2 regions of the Comamonas sp. wu1-DMT genome follow, and region 2 is predicted to be linked to the other one. Evidence: riboswitches for the same ligand, from Rfam matches in the RefSeq annotation. Region 2 holds a riboswitch; the other holds the start of a gene.
The links. Region 2 has a riboswitch for glycine ahead of V8Z78_RS10195 (trimeric intracellular cation channel family protein). Riboswitches for the same ligand answer to the same signal wherever they lie in the genome.
Positions count from the first base shown of each region.

Region 1: another riboswitch for glycine. It lies ahead of gcvT (glycine cleavage system aminomethyltransferase GcvT); the one in region 2 lies ahead of V8Z78_RS10195 (trimeric intracellular cation channel family protein).

Region 1 is NZ_JBANEM010000001.1:150,770-157,295, forward strand. It holds gene V8Z78_RS00660 (MBL fold metallo-hydrolase) at 1-719, shown strand, start outside; gene V8Z78_RS00665 (energy transducer TonB) at 733-1,323, shown strand; glycine riboswitch at 1,412-1,522, shown strand; glycine riboswitch at 1,542-1,667, shown strand; gene gcvT (glycine cleavage system aminomethyltransferase GcvT) at 1,732-2,868, shown strand; partial or broken gene gcvH (glycine cleavage system protein GcvH) at 2,991-3,366, shown strand; gene V8Z78_RS00680 (MolR family transcriptional regulator) at 3,414-3,962, shown strand; gene gcvP (aminomethyl-transferring glycine dehydrogenase) at 4,053-6,526, shown strand, end outside.
Region 2 is NZ_JBANEM010000005.1:223,629-230,154, forward strand. It holds gene mnmC (bifunctional tRNA (5-methylaminomethyl-2-thiouridine)(34)-methyltransferase MnmC2/FAD-dependent 5-carboxymethylaminomethyl-2-thiouridine(34) oxidoreductase MnmC1) at 1-1,817, opposite strand, end outside; gene V8Z78_RS10195 (trimeric intracellular cation channel family protein) at 1,961-2,626, opposite strand; glycine riboswitch at 2,679-2,798, opposite strand; glycine riboswitch at 2,812-2,904, opposite strand; gene V8Z78_RS10200 (fimbrial protein) at 3,435-4,469, shown strand; gene V8Z78_RS10205 (hypothetical protein) at 4,819-5,523, shown strand; gene V8Z78_RS10210 (sugar O-acetyltransferase) at 5,907-6,526, shown strand, end outside.

The sequences.
Region 1 (6,526 bases), on a different contig from region 2:
CCCTGGACGAGTTGCCTGCCTTGCGCGGCGTGCTGCTCTCGCATGACCACTACGACCATCTGGACCGCGCCACCATTCGCGTGCTCGCGCCCAAGGTGGGAGTTTTTCTCTGCCCCTTGGGAGTGGGAGACAGACTGGTGGCCTGGGGCGTGCCGGCCAACAAGATCGTGCAGCACGACTGGTGGCAGGGCAGCGAGGTCGACGGCCTGCGCTTCACGGCCACGCCGGCCCAGCATTTCTCGGGACGCAGCCTGCGCGACGGCAACCGCACGCTCTGGGCGTCCTGGACCATAGAAGATCGCCAGGCCGACAGGCCGCTGCGCGTCTTCTTCAGCGGCGATGGCGGCTACTTCGACGGTTTTGCCGAAATCGGCAGGCGCTTCGGCCCCTTCGATGTCACGTTGATGGAGACCGGCGCCTACGACGCCCACTGGCCCTATGTCCATATGCATCCGGCGCAGACCGTGCAGGCACACAGGGATCTCGGCGGCCAATGGCTGCTGCCCATACACAACGGCACTTTCAACCTCGCCATGCATGCCTGGTGGGACCCCTTCGAGCAGATCCTGAGCCTGGGCAGGCAGCACGGCATAGAGATCGCCACGCCCATGATGGGTGAGCGCCTGGACCTGGATGCCCCCCATGCCGGATCGCCCTGGTGGCGCGCCTGCGCCGAGGCCGACAGCAAGGGACTGGATCTGCGCCCCGCGCAACCCTGAAGGTGCAACCCGCATGGCCGACAATGTCCTCATGGACATTTCGCGCACCTCACACCTTGCCGCCGCCTGCGCCGCGTCTCTGACCGCCTTGCTGCTCGGAGCCTGCTCCCACCTCTCCGATGGCAGCCAGCCCAAGCAACCACCGAATGCCGGCATCTCGATCACAGTTTCCGGGCAGCCGGAGCCGACGCCGGCTCCGCCATTGGACACGCAGCACAGGCGGCCACAGAGCATGGAATGGCCTGCCTGGATCAAGGCAGACTGCACACCCCCCGCCCAGCTCGATCGGCAACCGCAGCCACGCCGCCACACCACGCCTTTCATCAGCGCCCACTGGTTTCCGAACGGGCTGGAGACCACGGTGGTCTTCCGCCTGGAAGTCACGGCCCAGGGCGAACTCGGCCGTGTGGCCTACCAGCCCGCCGATACCGATCCCCGCATCGTGAAGTCCATCATGCGCTCGCTCGAACGCTGGAAGTTCAAGCCCGGCATGCGCCAGGGCCAGCCCGTGACGTCCTGCTTCGAACAACCCTACCAACTGGTGTTTCCGCGCCAGGAGATCGATGTTCCTCGTACGCCCGCCATGAACACAGAACCGCAGTGAGACCGCAAGCTCAATTCCAGCGATCTGTGCTCGAAAACCCCAGAATCCATCCGATTCGGTGGTGCAAGCCCCTTGCCCACCGCTAGAATCGCCAAGGTCAGGAGAGAGTGCCTGCAGCTTGAAGCTGCCTCGCACCGCCGAAGGCGCAGACCCCCAACCCGGTGTCAAAACGCTCAGGCAAAAGGACTGACAAGCGCTGCAAGGTGTGCAAACCTGCAGCGTCCCTTGCTGGAGAGAGATGCAGGCCGTCATTTCGTATGTGCGCCGGCATCCACCGAAGGAGCAAACTGCCCGATGCAATGCGTGCAGTGAATCTCTCAGGTAAAGCGGACAGCAGGGCAAGCCCGCCACGCATGGCCCAGTCATGCATGGCCACTCATTTTGGTTTGACCACCGGAGCGCTTGCCTGTGACTGCTGCTGACACCTCTTCCGATCTGCGTTCCACACCGCTGTTTGCACTGCACCAGAAACTGGGTGCCCGCATGGTGCCGTTTGCCGGCTACGCCATGCCCGTGCAATACCCTCAAGGCCTGATGGCCGAGCATCTGCACACGCGCAAGGCTGCCGGCCTGTTCGATGTCTCGCACATGGGCCAGTTGCTGTTGCGCGGCCCCGATGCCGCCGCCGCGCTCGAATCGCTGATGCCCGTCGATGTCATGGACCTGGGCCTGCACAAGCAGCGCTACGGCCTGCTGCTCGATGAACAAGGCGGAATTCTCGACGACCTGATGTTCGTCAACCGCGGCGAAGATCTGTTCCTCATCGTCAACGGTGCCTGCAAAGAGGCCGATATCGCTCATATCCAGAGCCGCATCGCCAGCCGCTGCGAGGTCGTCCCACTGCCCGAGCGCGTCCTGCTGGCCCTGCAAGGCCCGCAAGCCGTCACTGCCCTCTCGCGTCTGATTCCCGGTGTGACGCAACTGCTCTTCATGACCGGCAATTACTTCGACTGGCAAGGCCATGCGCTCTACATCACGCGCAGCGGCTATACGGGCGAGGACGGCTTTGAAATCTCCCTGCCCGGCGAAGCTGCCGAAGCCTTTGCCGAAGCTCTGCTGGCACAGCCCGAGGTGGCCCCCATCGGTCTGGGCGCACGCAACTCGCTGCGCCTTGAAGCCGGACTTTGCCTGTACGGCAACGACATAGACACCAGCACCACGCCGGTCGAAGCCGCGCTGAACTGGGCCATGCAGAAGGTTCGCCGCACCGGCGGCGAGCGCGAGGGCGGTTTTCCCGGTGCGGCCATCGTGCTGGAGCAATTGCAGAACCCTCAGTCGCTGCGCCGCAAGCGCGTGGGCCTGATCGCGCTGGAACGCATTCCCGTACGCGAGCCTGCCGTGCTGGAAAACATGGACGGACAGCATATCGGCTACATCACCAGCGGCCTGCTCAGCCCCACGCTCAACCAGCCTGTGGCGCTGGCCTATGTCGAGCCCGACTACGCCGCCATCGATACGGAAATCTTCGCCATGGTGCGCGGCAAGCCCGTGCCCATGAAGGTAGTCGCCACGCCCTTCGTTCCCACCCGCTACTACCGCGGCTAGGTCTGCCGCCGCGCATGAGACGGGCCAGTTTGCCAAACAGCGGCCAGAACACCGCTAAAGTGCGAGCTGGACCTTTCTCAAACAACACCCGATTCCCCTGAATCCCCCATCTGGAGCTTTCCATGAGCATCAAGTATTCCAAAGAACACGAATGGATCAACGCCGCTGACAGCAATGCCGCCATCGTCGGCATCACCGTACACGCACAGGATGCACTGGGCGATGTGGTGTTTGTGGACCTGCCTGCCGTGGGCTCCACCTTCAAGGCCGGCGATGTGGCTGGCGTGGTCGAGTCCGTCAAGGCCGCTGCCGATGTCTACATGCCCGTGACCGGCGAGATCGTCGAAGTCAACGAAGCCCTGCGCGACGACCCGTCGCTCGCCAACAGCGCCCCCCCTGGCCGCTGGCTGGTTCTTCAAGGTCAAGATGAGCAATGTGGGCGAGCTCGAAGGCCTGATGGAAGAGACTGCCTACAACGACTTCGCCAAGGACAACTAAGCGTATCAACGGCCCTCGCATTGCGAAGGCCGTTTTTGCATGCAGCCATGAGCACCATTCTGTATTTCGACGATCCGGACGTCGGTCTCGCCCGCGAGACCAGCCACCCGACCTTTGCACGCATCGCAGCCCAGGACTTCTATTACGACGGCGGTGACGACTTCAGCCCCTTCGGCAGCGATGATGGCAGCGACACACTGGCCGCTCTTCAAGAGTGGTACCAGGAGCAAACAGGCGGCAACGCCAAGGCCCTGCGCTTTTTGCAGCAGCAACTGAGCGACTGGGATCTGCCCGTGCCCCAGGGCATGCTGGCTCATGACGATGCGGCCAAGGCCCAGTGGCTGGCCAGCGATGACATGAACCAGATCTATCTGCGCTCGGTCTGCCGCGCACACGTGGCCACCGCCTTTGGTCAGCTCAAGATCACAGGCAGCATCGATGCCGATCTGCACAAGCAGGCCCTGCTCGCCCTGGCCTGCCAGCAATGGCTGAACACCGTGGCACGCAGCAAATATCCCGATTGGGAATATGCCGACCAGGAAAGCGAACGCCTGGCTCTGATGAACACCGCGCTGGAACAAGCCAGCGCTGCTTGAAGCACCGGCCGCATGCCTTCAGGCATACGGCATTCACGCATGCCTGGCATGCAAACCGTCAGTCACAGTATTTGAGAATAGGTCCCTCCCATGCTGATGTCGCCTCCCGCCCCCGTCGCTTCCCTGCAAGCGCTGGAAAACAGCCACGAATTCATCCCCCGTCATATAGGCCCGGACGCCGATGAGCAGCAAAAAATGCTGGCCGCCATCGGCAAGCCCTCGCTGGATGCCTTGATTCGCGATGTGATGCCCGACTCCATCGCACGCGCCAGGCCCATGGATCTTCCGGCGCCGATTACCGAAGCCGCTGCGCTGGCCGAACTCAAGGCCATCGCCAGCAAGAATCAGGTTCTGAAGAGCTTTATCGGCCAGGGCTACTACGGTACGCACACGCCGGGCGTCATCCTGCGCAACATCCTCGAGAATCCAGCCTGGTATACGGCCTATACCCCCTACCAGGCAGAAATCTCACAAGGCCGCATGGAGGCGCTGGTTAACTTCCAGACCATGGTGACCGACCTGACCGGCATGCCGATTGCCAATGCATCCATGCTGGACGAGGCCACGGCAGCCGCCGAGGCCATGACGCTGGCCAGGCGCTCCGTCAAATCCAGAAGCCATCGCATCGTGCTGGCCGGCGATCTGCACCCGCAAACGATTGAAGTCATCGAGACCCGTGCCCGGCCGATTGGCATCGAAGTGGTGATCGCCAACAGCCAGCAAGAGTGGGAGGCTGCGCTGGCAGGAGATCTGTTTGCTGCCGTCATCCAGTACCCCGCGTCCAGCGGCTGGATCGTGGACTGGAAGGCCGATGTGCAAGCCATTCACGCCAAGCAGGCCGCCGCCATCGTGGCCACCGACCTGCTGGCTCTGACCCTGCTGACACCGCCCGGCGAATGGGATGCCGATATTGTCGTGGGCAACAGCCAGCGCTTCGGCATGCCCATGGGCGCAGGCGGTCCACACGCGGCCTTCATGGCCTGCCGCGACGAATACAAGCGCAGCCTGCCCGGCCGTCTTGTGGGTGTCAGCGTCGATGCGCATGGCAAGCCCGCCTACCGCCTCGCGCTGCAGACACGTGAGCAGCATATCCGCCGCGAAAAGGCGACGTCCAATATCTGTACGGCCCAGGTCCTGCCGGCCGTGATTGCCAGCATGTATGCCGTCTACCATGGCCCCCAGGGGTTGAGGCGCATTGCCCAGCGTGTGGCACGCTTCACAGCGATTCTGAGCCGTGGCCTGGCCCAGTTGGGCTTCAGCGCCCATCACCACGACACAGCCTTCGACACCGTGAGCCTGCACACCCGGGAGGCCACCGACGCCCTGGCGGCTCGCGCCGTCTCCCGAGGCGTCAACCTGCGCAAAGCCTGGGATGAATATCTCTGCATCAGCCTGGACGAAACCACGACCCGGGCCGATGTCGAGCTGCTCTGGAGCATCTTTGCCCAGGAGGGCCAGGCCCTGCCCACCATCGAAGCCATGGACGAAGGCCCGACCTCGCTGATCCCCGAATCCCTGCAGCGCAGCACGGCCTATCTGACCCACCCGGTCTTCAACACCCACCACTCCGAAACCGCCATGCTGCGCTATATACGCAGCCTCAGCGACAAGGACCTGGCGCTGGACCGCAGCATGATCCCGCTGGGCAGTTGCACCATGAAGCTCAATGCCACCAGCGAGATGATTCCCATCACCTGGCCAGAGTTCGCCGACATCCACCCGTTTGCGCCCGCCAACCAGCTGCAAGGCTATGCCGAGCTGGACCGGCAGTTGCGCGACTGGCTGTGCCAGGCCACGGGCTACGCGGGCATCAGCCTGCAGCCCAATGCAGGCAGCCAGGGCGAATACGCAGGTCTGCTGGCGATCAAGGCCTTCCATGAATCACGCGGCGAGGCACACCGCAATATCTGCCTGATTCCCAGCAGCGCCCACGGCACCAACCCGGCCAGCGCGCAAATGGTGGGCCTGCAGGTCGTGGTCACCAAGTGCGACGACAACGGCAACGTGGACATGGCGGATCTGAAGCTGGCCTGCGAGAAGCACAGCGCCAATCTGGCCTGCATCATGATCACCTACCCCAGCACGCACGGCGTGTTCGAGACCCAGGTCAAGGAACTGTGCCAGCTGGTGCACAGCCATGGCGGCCGCGTCTATGTGGACGGCGCCAATATGAACGCCCTGGTAGGTCTTGCCGCACCCGGCGAGTTCGGCGGCGATGTCAGCCATCTGAACTTGCACAAGACCTTCTGCATTCCTCACGGCGGCGGCGGCCCCGGCGTCGGCCCCGTGTGCGTGGTCGAGGATCTGGTGCCCTTTCTGCCAGGGCATGCCACCGCAGGCGACGTCCGCCGGGTGGGCGCTGTCAGCGCAGCGCCTTTGGGCAATGCAGCCGTTCTTCCGATCAGCTGGATGTATATCCGCATGATGGGCGAGCCGGGCCTGAAGCTGGCGACCGAGACCGCCATCCTCAACGCCAACTACATCAGCGCGCGGCTCAAGGAGCACTTCCCCACGCTGTATGCGGGCGAGTATGGTCACGTGGCCCATGAGTGCATCGTGGATCT
Region 2 (6,526 bases):
CCCGTCAGCACCCACAGGCCCGGTAGATCGGCTGCCGACTGCCCGGCAGGGCCTGCCAGCGGCAGACGGTCATAGGCCGCGCAACGCAGGCGCGCCCAGGTGGCAGGGCGCTGGTCAGCATCGAAGAAGGAACGCAGCGCCTGCCTGCAGCCCGGCAGCAAAGCGGCCAGCTTTTCGCCATTGCTGGCATGGGCGGCCTGCTGGTCGGCAGCCGTGGGCGGCAGCTCGGTCACATCGCGCTCGAAGGTCGATCCCATGATCCACTGGTGCGCGCCGGCCCGGTCGGCCGAGGGGAAGTCCGGCACCAGATTGCCATGACCGTTGACGGGGAAGGGCGGCATGGCCGCCAGCGTCCCTGCATCATGCTCGGCCACGCTGACCTGGCCGCGTATGGCTTGCAGCTCCCATTCTCCTGCTGCCAGGCCGCTGGCTTGCAACAAGGGCTTGGTGTCCGGGCCAAGGGCCAGCACCAGCATGGGGGCTTCGGCCAGGGTCTGGCCCTGCGCATCCAGCACCTGCCAGATATTGCGCACTTCATCGCGCACCAGGCTCGAAGCTCGGGCATGGCCCTGCCAATGAATCCCGGGGGCTTGCAGCAGCGCGCGCACCAGTTGTGCGGGGCGTACCCAGCCAGCCTGCTCATGCCATACGGCGTGGCTGTCTGCAGGCAGCTGTGCCGCAGCCAGCTGAGCCGGCAGCGCAGGCGCACTCCAGTGCAGGCCCCAGGGGCTGTTCTCGCTGCCGGGTTGCAGCCATGACCTGGGCAGATGGGAGGGCTCGTTCAGGTCATGCTCCAGCACGCCGCCATGGGCCCAGTCCTGGGCTGGATGCAACTTTTGCGCTTGGCTCAGTTGCTGCAGATTTTGTAGCGTTGTGCGTACGCCGCTTCTGGACAGGCGCGATAGAACACTGTCATCGGGCGAAATATGCGGGCAAAACAAGCCGGCTGGCAAGCCTGATGCTCCTGCCGCAGGCTCGGCCGCCGCATCCAGCATCGTCACTTCCCAGCCGCGTCTTGCCAGGCTGGCGGCAGCGGCGGCACCAGCCAGGCCTGCACCCAGCACCAGGCAGCGGCCGGCCTGGCCCACGGGCGCAGGCAGGCCGTCAGGGCGATGGCGTGGCTCCCAGGCCGGGTTGTAGGCTGCATGCAGGTTATGGCGCTTGGGCGGCACGCCAGCGCGCTTCTTGACTTCAAAACCCTGAGCCTTGAGCGCCAGGCGCACATGGCCGGCCACGCACCAGGTGGCAAGCTGCGTGCCCCGGCGGCAATGGCGGGCAATGTTCTTCATGGCATCTTCATCCCACATCTCGGGGTTGAGCTGGGGAGAGAAGCCATCCAGATACACGCTGTCCGCCGTCATCTGCTGCTTGCGCAGCATGGTCCTGGCATCGCCTATATAGAGCGTCAGCAGCACCTGGCCGTCATCAAAGGAAAGGCGATGCACGCCCGGCAGCAGTCCCCACCATTGCTCGGCCAGTTGTTCGCCAAGCGCGCGCAGTACCTCATCGGCCGGCAAAAACGCGAGCAGATCCTCGCGCGAGACAGGGTAGGCCTCCACCGAGACAAAATGCAGAATGCGCGGGCGTCTGGGATCGGCCTTCCATGCCGCCCAGGTGACCAGGAAATTCAGGCCGAAGCCAAAGCCGGTCTCCAGGATGCGCCACTGCGCTGCATCGGCCCAGGCTGCTGGCAGGTTGCAGCCACCGAGAAAAACCTGGCGGGCCTGGTCGAGGCCGCCGAACTCGCTGTGATAGCGATCGCCGAATCTGGAGCTGTAGGGGGTGCCATCCGGCATCCATGTGATCGGTTCAGACATGGAAAGTGAAACTACATGAGTAATGCATGGCGCAGTCTAGGTCAGAGCAGCCAGGCAAGGGCCGCCCCGCCGCGATGGCTGCGTCCCCCTCCTGCGTAGCAAGAGAGGGGAAAGGCGCGCAGCGCCACAGGGGGAGCTCGATCTTATTCCCAGCGCTGCTGGTACGAAAAAACCGGCAGGCGCCATTTGAAACGAATGGCGGCCAGACGGAAGGCCAGACCGCCGGCAAAACACACGATGGTGCTGATATTGGGGCTGACATCCAGATAGCGCAGGCCCAGGAACATCAGGCATACGGACAGCGACACGCTGGCATACAGCTCGCGGCGGAACACCACGGGGACCTGGTTGCAGAGCACATCGCGCAAGATGCCGCCGCTGATGCCGGTAATCATGCCGGCCATGATGATGACGATGGTGGGGTAGCCCAGCTCCAGCGCGGTATTGCAGCCGATCAGCGAAAAGGCGATCAGACCCATGGCGTCCAGCAGCAGAAACACCTGCTTGAGCCTGTGCATATGGCGTGCAATCACGGTGGTCAGCAGACCGAAGCTGATGACCAGATACACATACTCAGGGTGCTGGGTCCAGCCGATGGGGTAGTGGCCCAGCACCATGTCGCGGATGGTGCCGCCGCCCAGGGCAGTGACAAAGGCGATGACGACGACGCCGAAGATATCCATATTGCGCCGGCCTGCGGCGAGTGCGCCGGACATGGCTTCGGCGGTAATGGCCACCAGATAGATGACCAGCATGACGGTGAAGTTGGAGGCCTGGAACGAGTCCAGCAAAGAGACGGAAGGAAGCATGAAGGCACTTGAAAATAGACCAGCCACTCACATCGGCGGGAGTGTCCGGCTTGCCTCTCCCGCTGTCCTTTTACCTGAGAGTTGCGCATGAGCACCTTCGCGGTGGACATGCTTGCCCCTTCGGTGAGCCCTGCAGACTTGTGGTTGCGGGCTGCTCTCCAGTTGGCGATATCCGGGTCTTGTCAGACCCACCTGCGGTACTTATTGCCTGAGCGATTATGGGAGTTTGCGCCTTCGGCGGGAACCCTCTAAAGGCTCCGCTCTCCCGCGGGATGGGCGCGATTTTAGCCAGTTTCAGCGACTTTATTCGGGTTAATACCTGTATTGGTGTGCTTCTGCGGCCGCCGGCGCAGGGTGCGCAAGGCCGGTCCGACCCCGCCATGGCTCGCGCAAGCCCGCGTTTTCGTCTGTGAAGCCGTCTGCAATAACAAGCGGTGCTCTCGAAGAGCTCGCTCATTCTTCAGGCGTTGACAGACTGCTTAGGGACGACACGAACCTGTCGCGGCACGCAGAAGCGGCCCTTTGAGCCGGTACGTGGCGGTCATGCAATTCGAACAGCTTGTGTGGAGCGTAAAACAGCTGTTAAGGACAGGCGGCGTGCAGCAACTGGTGTTGGCGATTGCTGCCGCTTCGGTATGGGGCTGTGAGTGACTCAGGTCAGCCTGAAGCCGACCTGATTGCAAGCCTGAGTGGGGAGAAGTTCAAAACTCGGTGAGAGCCGGCTCACGCCAAGCTTTTAAGAAAAATCCTAGAAATCGCCATATGAACCACAAATACCATGCTCAGAAAAGGTATTTGTGGAATTTCAATGGCAAATCAACGATTTCGAAAACGCAAATTGATGCCAGTCATTTTGCGATTCTTGTGCACTTCGTCTCTTGTGGCTGCATCGATGACAGCACAGGCTCAAGACGCCTGCACTATCAAGCTGGAAGGCGGTCAGACAGTTTCGACGGTTGACTGGTGGCTGGAGCCGTGGGAGACAGGGTCTTTTGATCCCTCGGTTCCGCCGGGAACAGTTATTTACTCGAAGTCCGTCAGTGCCTCAGGCCCCGACGGGTTCGTCAAGTGCAACAGGAAAATCGGCCGAACTCTTTACTCCGTCGCGACCAGTAGCCAGCCGGATGGCTTTGAAACCTTCAAGACTTCCATCGCTGGCGTGGGGATCCGAATCAGGGGCGGCATCAATATAAATAGTTGGTGGCCTCAATCGCGATATGACGACCGTACTAACTATTTTCTCGCGGCAGCAGAAGACTTTGTCGTGGAGTTGGTGAAGACAGGGCCCATCACAGCAGGGGGATATATTAGAGGACTGATTGGTGAGTCCAGATATGTCGACTTGCAACAAACATTTAGAAGAATCTCGGTATCAGGAAGCGGCATCTCGGTTGAGCCTAGAGTGCCGACATGCAAGCTCAATACCCCATTGGTTCCGGTATCTCTCGATAGCATCAGTGCCTCCGACCTGATGGATAACGGAAAAGGGCCGTGGAAGGATTTCAGCCTGAGCCTTGCATGCGCAGGGGGCGATATCGGGACAAGTACCAGAATGTTTGTTGTATTTTCGGATGCGCAGAACCCGGCGAATCGATCAACGACTCTGTCCCTTTCTGAGGATTCGGTGGCCAAAAACGTAGGTATCGAGATTCAACGAGAAAATGAAGAGCTCGTGAGCTTCGGGCCCGAATCGGGGGAGGTCAATCAGTGGATGGTTGGCGAATTTGGTAATGAGCCGGTGAATATCAAACTGAAGGCCCGCTATACCTGGACGTCGCTCGTGCAGGAGCCGACGCCCGGCAGCGCGAATGCCGATGCCACCTTTGTCATCAGCTACAAATAAAGAGCGGCTGGCACTGACCACCAAACCGAAGGTTTGCGGTTGAGACGGGGTGCTGTCCCCCGCAGGAAAGCCACTTTTCTCTAATGAGAGAGACCAGGTGGCGGGATACAGGCTCCCCGCAACTTTCTCTTGGAAGAGAGCAGGTTTGCGCATCCGGCCTTCCATTTATTCAGAGCCAAAGCGGCCAGGGCCTTAAGTGCCGCAAGTCTGCGCTGCACCAAAACGGTGTGTATGCCGCTTGGCACTTGCCTGCAGATGCCAGAGTAAAAATCGCAGCGGACAAGCTTAGATTGAATTTCGGAATCCACTCGGTCTGTCCGAGCGGAATGAATGTCCGGCAGCGGAGAAAATGAAAAATACGTCCAACGTTGTCAGAGTTTGCAGAGTATTCGACTTCGACGAAAGTCCTTCTGAAATCTACGCAAAGCTATGCAAGAGCTTGTCTTTGCTTCCTGCACCTTGGGGGCTGGCAGATGTGGATGTCATCACATTTGAAGACCGATCGGATTGGCCTGTCAATGAAGTGAGCTATCGACTTCACGAGGAGGTCAGTCGCCTTGAAATTGGACTTCTAAGCCGGAGGTATCGGCGACATTCAGAGGTGGCTCCATGCCTTGAAGACTACATGACTGTCGAATTTGATTCTGCAAAAAATGGAGCCGACCTGAAGTATGTCTTCGACCAGGTGATCCCCCTCTATATACGCAGCTTTGGTGCATTCTTCGCTGCGGTGGAGGACATGGATGTGCTGGCCGAAGAGGAAGATGAATTCTGGAAATCCAGCGATGAAGAACGTATGCATGCCCGGGCTCAGGCCGGTCCACGCAGACAAGAGTGCCTTCACATCAGGCAGGTGAACTACTGGGCCAGAGAACAGTGCAACAACTACTTCGGACTCACGCCAGAGCAGGTGGTAGGCATACTCGGCGACCACGTCGCCCGTGCGGATGTGCTGGAGGAGGGCGCCTATATTGTTGTCTCGTACGACCCGCTGACCTCGGAGCAGGCGCAGGCAATCACTCCTGCATTGATGCCTTTGCTGAAGACGCGGTGAACTACTTGAGCGGGGCATTGTCTTCGCTGCGATGCAGGGCGCTTGGGGCGGGTATCGCACGTGATTCATCCAAACCTGCGGTGCATTTTCTACCGTGGTTGCCCACTTTTCCCTGTGTACCTATCGCGGTATGGCAGCAAGATCGTGTACGAATCGAATTGCCCTATCTTCCCGATACAGATGCTGTGCAAATACTCCGATCTGGCAGCTACCAATTCGCGCGACTAATACAAACAAGCGGATGCCTCACTTGAGAGGTAGATCCGGACAAATTGCCGCATTGAGTGAGTGGCTCTGAGACGGTTGCTTGTGGCCAGGAGTTGCCGTAGGAGTGTCAGCGATGCGCTATGGTTATCGCCTTCCTAAAAAACTAGTCGCACCCAATGTCAAAGCTCGAAACGCAACTTGCTCATATTTGTTCTGGGCAAATGTATAACGACCTCTCGCCTGAATTAGTGGCGGCGAGGCAGAGTGCGGTGCTGCTGACCAATGAGTACAACAACTCCTTCTCGAAACCAGCTAGTGAGCGGGAGGCGATCCTCAGGTCTCTGCTAGGGCATCTAGGTCGAAACGTACACTTCGAGCCCACCTTCCGTTGTGAGTTCGGACGGAATATCCACATTGGCGACAATTTCTATGCCAACTTCGATTGCATCATGCTTGATGGCGGTGGCATATACATCGGTGACGATGTGCTCCTTGCGCCGCGAGTCGGTATCTATACGTCTAATCACGCAATTGACCCCATGGAGCGCGCCGCAGGTGGATGCTTCGCAAAGCCCGTAAAGATTGGCAATCGAGTCTGGGTTGGAGCAGGCGTGCACATCAATCCCGGGGTAGCGATTGGAGATGGTTCGATCATTGGCTCCGGCAGTGTTGTGACATCAGATATTCCGTCAGGTGTCATCGCTGCCGGAGTCCCATGCAAAGTCATCCGCCTGATTTCCGAACAGGACAAAACTGGATTTAAGCCTCAATTCATGTCGAATGGCTTGTCTAACTT